3 regions of the Clostridium malenominatum genome follow, and region 3 is predicted to be linked to each of the others. Evidence: a T-box and tRNA genes for the amino acid it is inferred to sense, from the RefSeq annotation. Region 3 holds a T-box; the other regions hold tRNA genes.
The links. The T-box of region 3 lies ahead of leuS (leucine--tRNA ligase). A T-box ahead of a tRNA ligase gene usually reads a tRNA of that ligase, here a tRNA-Leu.
Positions count from the first base shown of each region.

Region 1 (2,207 bases), on a different contig from region 3:
AAAATTTCTAGGCATGTATTAGATAAATATCCTATTATAATAGAAGAAATAAGAGAAAAGTTTGGAAGCGAATTCGTAGATGAAGCAGGAAACTTAAAAAGAATGGAATTTGGCTCTTATATATTTAAAAGTGACAAAAGGCGAAAAGAGTACGAAAAAATAATAATTCCATATATAAAGAAAGAAATTAATAGCTTAATGGAAGAGCTACAAAGCAATGGAGAAGAAATTTGCATTGTAGATGCACCTACCCTGTTTGAACAGAATGAGCACTTACACATGGATTTAAATGTAGTGGTATGGGTGGATAGAGAAACTCAGATGAAAAGGGTAAAGGGAAGAGATAAGCTAGAGGATGAAGAGATAGCAAATAGAATTAATGCTCAAATATCTTTAGATGAAAAAAGAGAAAAGGCTAACTTTGTTATAGATAATACTAAGAGCATTGAGGAAACAAAAGCACAAGTAGATTTATTAATTACATTCATCAATGATTTGCGGGGAGTTGGGAAAGCAGTTGAAAAAGCTAATTAAAAGAATAATATTTATAGTAATAGTTGCACTAATGATAACTCAAATTCCTTACGTGTTGAAAAAAATATATCCTTTAAAACATTGGGAAGTAATAAATGAAAATGCAAGAGAATATAATATAGACCCCTACCTGATTTTATCCGTTATTAAAGCAGAAAGTAATTTCCAAACTCATGCTATATCTCATAAAAGCGCTTATGGGTTAATGCAAATAACTGGTAGCACAGGAGAATGGATAGCAGAACAAATGAAAATAGAGAATTTCACTATAGATCAGCTTTATGAACCTGAAAGGAATATATCCATGGGGTGCTGGTACATAGATAATCTCAGAAAAGAATTTGGAGATAATATGGATGTAGTACTGTCTGCATATAATGCGGGAAGAGGAAATGTTCAAAAATGGCTAAAGGATGAGGAGCATTCGAAGGATGGAAAAAATCTTTATTATATTCCTTTTAAAGAAACGGATAAATACATTAAAAAAATAAAAGTTAATTATAAGGTGTACAAATTTTTATATTCTAAAGAATATTGACATTAAGAACATTAGTAGTATAATATTAATGTGACGCGGATGTGGCGGAATGGCAGACGCACTATCTTGAGGGGGTAGCGGGAGACCGTACGGGTTCAAATCCCGTCATCCGCACCAAAATTTAAAATTTAAAGAGAGGTAAAAACCCTCTAGTGTTGCATTAAAGAAATGCTTTCACATTGACACTAAATAATTGGTAATAATTTAATAATGAAAAAGAAAACCTCCTTGTGATTAAATGGAAGTGACAAGCAACCATTCACAAGGAGGTTTTATAATGTTCTATAATAAAAATAATAAATTAGTTTTTCATAAATTAATAGCGGAAATTGGAGGTAATTTTCTAGCTAAAACCATAAAAAAGTATAAAGGAGATTATAGAAGTCAGCATTTTGATACTAGGTCTCATATAAATTCAATGCTATATCTAAACATACGGGGATGTAAAAGTTTAAGGGAAGCTAAAAGTGAAATTTCATCAAATAGAAAGCTTAGGAGCCTTATTAATGTACCAAGTATATCTCAATTTTCAAGAAAAAATGCTACAAGAGACTATAGAATTTTTGAGGATATATTCTATTATCTAGTCAATAAAGCCAAACGAAGGTTTGGAGCCGTTAGGCTGCTAAAAGACATTCCTCCAGTAAAAATTATTGATTCAACTGTTATTTTAGTCGCTTTAAAACTTGCACCCTATTTCAAAATAGATAGCGGGCGAGCTGCTATAAAAATAAGCACGTTATTTAACGGAGAATTTCCTGAGAAAATCAATATAGTTAAAGGCGCAGTAAATGATAGAAAATGTATTGATGGCCTCTTCGAGGACAAGGGTAGTATATATGTTTTTGATAGAGGATATTATAATTATAAATGGTATGATGAGCTTAGTAATGAAGGTATAAAATTTGTTACTAGAGGTGTAAAGAATGGTATAGTTATGGAAGAGCGCATGATATTTTCTGAACCATATAAAGATATATATGATACTGAAGTGATTTTAGGAACAAGTTACTCTAAAAATATGACTTCTAAAAGTTATAGAGAAATAATGACCTTTGACGAAAACGGCGAAGCCATTACATTTATAACTAACATATTTGATATGTCAGTCTCAGATATAGTAAAAATCTATAAA
Region 1 is NZ_BAAACF010000012.1:170,003-172,209, reverse strand. It holds gene coaE (dephospho-CoA kinase) at 1-534, shown strand, start outside; gene ABDZ69_RS16560 (lytic transglycosylase domain-containing protein) at 491-1,072, shown strand; tRNA gene ABDZ69_RS16555 (tRNA-Leu) at 1,108-1,189, shown strand; gene ABDZ69_RS16550 (IS4 family transposase) at 1,350-2,207, shown strand, end outside.
Region 1: it encodes a tRNA-Leu, which carries the amino acid that the T-box ahead of leuS (leucine--tRNA ligase) is inferred to sense. The anticodon was not compared.

Region 2 (2,207 bases), on a different contig from region 3:
TATTGGATTCGCTAATGATTATTTAACCATATATTTAATAGGAACTGTTTTCGTTCAAATTGCTTTAGGGATGAACCCTTTTATTAATACTCAAGGCTTTGCTAAAACAGGTATGATTACAGTATTAGTAGGTGCTGTTATAAATACTATATTAGATCCTATATTTATATTTGGGCTTAATATGGGTGTTAAGGGAGCAGCATTGGCTACTATCATAGCTCAAATAGTATCAGCTCTATGGGTTGTCGTATTTTTATTTGGAAAGAAAAGTATAATAAAAATCAGAAAAAAATATTTTATTCCAGATTACAAAGTTGTATTATCTACCATGGCTTTAGGGATATCGCCCTTTATAATGCAGTCTACTGAGAGTTTAGTATTAATATCACTAAATAATAAGTTGCAAGTATATGGGGGAGATTTAGCAGTAGGAGCCATGACAATAATGAGTAGCATTATGCAGATAGTATTACTTCCACTTATGGGATTAACTCAAGGGGCTCAGCCTATTATAAGCTATAATTTTGGTTCTAAACAGTTAAATAGGGTAAAAGAAACTTTTAAACTGTTATTAAAAAGTTGTCTTACTTACACAGTAATTATGTGGGCATTACTTATGTTATTTCCAGGAACCTTCGTAGCTATATTTAATAATAAACCTCAACTTGTAGAAATTACATCATGGAGTATAAGAATATTTTTTGCAGGAATTTTTTTGTTTGGAGCACAAATAGCTTGTCAACAGACATTTTTAGCCTTGGGACAAGCGAAAATATCTCTTATGCTAGCATTGCTTAGAAAAGTAGTATTATTAATCCCACTTATTTTTATACTTCCAAGGTTTTTTTCAAATAAATTAGGTGGGGTTTTAATGGCAGAACCTATAGCGGATATATTGGCGGCGCTTACAACTATTGCTTGTTTTAGAGCTTTTTATAGAAATATATTGGTAGATAGTAAAGGAAGGTAATGTTTAGAGCAAAGTAGCATAAATTTTCTCTAACTGGTGATTCTAGTACTAGAGAAGGAGGGGTTTTTATGGTTAATAAACGTAAAACCACTAAGAAACAAATGGCCTCATTAGGTTTGAGAAAAACTGAAAATGGTGATTATGATTATATAAATCCTGAAGAAAGAACACAATCAAAATATAAGAGTATAAGAAAAGAGTCTAAATAAGACTCTTTTTTGATTTCATATGTCATTAAGTAATTATATGTATTTTTTAACGTAGTGACATTTAGACATAAAAAATCCACACATAAAAGTGTGGATAACAGTGGTGCCGAAGGCGGGACTTGAACCCGCACGGGTTTAACCCCACCGGATTTTGAGTCCGGCGCGTCTGCCGATTCCACCACTTCGGCTCGTGATAAAAAAATAATACCATATTTAACTTAAATAAGTCAAGTTAAATTTATTTATAGATATAATAAGCAAGTATACAAAATTTTAATCACACTACTTCAAAATTGACGGAAAATTTTGTATAATATAAATATACTATACAAAATAAGGGGGAGTTAAAATGGGAGAATCAAATCTTAATCTTAAACTTAAAAATAGTACAACCAGTAATGCTTTAAAACTCATTCTTTACAGCGCCATTGGAATTTTTATGTTTTTTATACCTATTACTATAGGCACAAGTAAAACTATACCTATTGACCATATTGTAAATAATATTAGAAAAATACCTTATTTCAATAATGTATATGGACCATTAATAGTAACTATAGGGGGAATATATCCATTTGTCAGTGGAACATGGAAGAAGAATACCGTAAACAAGGTATTTTCATTTTTAAAAATCATAGGAGTTGTAGTGGTTTATATGGCAGTATTTAAAATAGGTCCAAAGCCATTATTTGAAGCGGATATGATTCCTTTCGTATATGGAAAGGTAGTTGTTCCGGTATCTACAATTGTTCCTATAGGATCAGTATTCCTAGCCTTTTTAGTTAGCTATGGATTAATGGAATTTGTAGGAGTATTTGCAAGACCTATAATGAAGCCTTTATGGAAAACTCCAGGAAGGTCAGCCATAGATGCAGTGGCGTCCTTTGTGGGTAGCTATTCCTTAGCACTATTAATAACTAATAGAGTTTATAAAGAAGGAAAGTATACAACGAAAGAAGCTTGTATTATAGCCACAGGATTTTCAACGGTTTCAGCAACATTTATGATTATAGTAGCAAAAACCCTTG
Region 2 is NZ_BAAACF010000012.1:177,703-179,909, reverse strand. It holds gene ABDZ69_RS16600 (MATE family efflux transporter) at 1-970, shown strand, start outside; gene ABDZ69_RS16595 (hypothetical protein) at 1,039-1,179, shown strand; tRNA gene ABDZ69_RS16590 (tRNA-Leu) at 1,281-1,367, opposite strand; gene ABDZ69_RS16585 (YjiH family protein) at 1,529-2,207, shown strand, end outside.
Region 2: it encodes a tRNA-Leu, which carries the amino acid that the T-box ahead of leuS (leucine--tRNA ligase) is inferred to sense. The anticodon was not compared.

Region 3 (2,207 bases):
AATGATTATGCAGACTATAGTTCTATTCGAATGGATATACAATTAGGCCATTTTTCAGAGGCCGAAGGAAAACTTTCAAGAATTTCTTTAAGAAATGCAGAGTGGAATTACTTAATGGGTGTAATAAACCTTAAAAAGGGTTGGTATGATTCTGCAATTAATTATCTAAGGACAGCAACGGCTATGGACCCTTCCAATATGGAGTATAGAGATACTCTAAGTAGAATAAATAATATGAACAATACTTATAGACAGCCCTATCAAAATAGTAGATACGGCAGAGACTCTGATTTTTGTGATATTTGTACAACTCTTTATTGTTTAGACTGTTTTTGTGAATGTTGTGGTGGAGATTTAATAAGTTGCTGTTAAAGCATCTGAATCAATATGGAGGTATTATTAATGAAAACTTCTTATTTGACTAAAGGTGGAATTCTCTCAGCCCTGGGGGTAATTTTTATATATCTTAGTACCATTGCTCCTACTAATAAATTGTTTTTACTAGTAATATCTTCTGCTCTAATACCCTTAGGAGTAATAGGGACTAATATCAAAGTCGCATTAGGCATATATACAAGTACTAGTTTGCTCGGCCTATTTATAATAGGTTTTAAAGGTTCCGTTTTCTTGTATATAATATTTTTTGGAATTTACGGAATAATAAAATTGTATATAGAAAAAATAGGAACTTTACATTTAGAACTGATAGCTAAATTTGTTTTTTTCAACCTATGCCTTTATATAGCTTATTTAGCTATTTACTTAGTTCTTCCAAACTTTGACTTGAATAAGCTTCCTTTACCATTGCCAATAATACTAATATTATTAGAAGTATCCTTCTTCCTATACGACTATGCCTTGACCTTATTTATCCACAAGGCAGCTAAGTTTTTCAGGAAAAACAGTTGACAGTAAATTATATTTTGATATAATGATAATGTCGCTATTGGCAAAAAAGTTGATGCCCATTAGCCAAATGGTAAGGCACCTGCCTCTGGAGCAGGCATTTTGTTGGTTCGAGTCCAGCATGGGCAGCCAGAACTCTTGAGGAATCAAGAGTTTTTATTTTAATAGTATAGTTTAATATTTAAAAACTGTGAACAGGAGTAGTAATTTTCAATTCCCTTTAAGAGAACTATTGGTTGGTGAAAAATAGTAGTGATAGAAAATGAACTCGCCTGGGAGTTTATTTGCTCTATAGGCAAGTACGGTAATTCCGTTAAAGTTTTAAGTGAAAGTCTAAATTAGACTTTAATTAGAGTGGTACCGCGAAGCATACTTTCGTCTCTTTGGAGATGGAGGTTTTTTTGTTTTTTAGGATATTATATTAAAAACAGGAGGGATAAATATGAGTAATTACGGAACTCACATTGATGAAAAATGGCAACAAAAATGGGAAGACACCAATCTTTATAAATTTGATAAAGATAAAGAAGGAGAAAAGCTATATGTATTAGAAATGTTCTCCTACCCATCAGGTAGCAATCTTCACGCAGGACATTGGTTTAACTATGGTCCTGTAGATTCTTGGGCTAGATTTAAGAGGATGAAAGGCTTTAATGTATTTCAGCCAATGGGCTTTGATGCTTTTGGACTTCCAGCAGAAAACTTTGCAATAAAAACAGGAATACATCCAAAGGACTCTACCATGAAAAACATAGCTACTATGGAAAAACAGCTAAAAGCTATGGGAGCCATGTTTAACTGGGAAAACGAAGTAATAACCTGTAATGAGGATTACTATAAATGGACTCAATGGTTATTCTTAAAGCTTTATGAAAAAGGATTAGCTTATAGAAAAAATGCACCTGTCAACTGGTGCCCAAGTTGTAATACAGTACTTGCTAATGAACAGGTTCTTGATGGCGAATGTGAGAGATGCTCCAGCGAAGTTACTAAGAAAGATTTAACTCAATGGTTCTTTAAAATTACAGATTACTCAGAAGAATTACTTCAAAAGCTTGAAGAATTAGATTGGCCAGAAAAAACTAAGGCTATGCAAAAACATTGGATAGGAAAGTCTATTGGGGCTGAAGCTACCTTTAAAATGTCCGATTCAGAGCTTTCTTTCAATGTATTCACCACTAGAGCAGATACTTTATTTGGAGTTACTTATGTGGTGTTAGCTCCTGAAAATCCGTTGGTAGATGAAATTACAACAGAATACTATAGAGCTGACGTAGAAGCTTATAAAGAAGAGACGAAAA
Region 3 is NZ_BAAACF010000003.1:324,682-326,888, forward strand. It holds gene ABDZ69_RS13405 (J domain-containing protein) at 1-372, shown strand, start outside; gene ABDZ69_RS13410 (hypothetical protein) at 403-909, shown strand; tRNA gene ABDZ69_RS13415 (tRNA-Gln) at 963-1,038, shown strand; T-box leader at 1,088-1,292, shown strand; gene leuS (leucine--tRNA ligase) at 1,349-2,207, shown strand, end outside.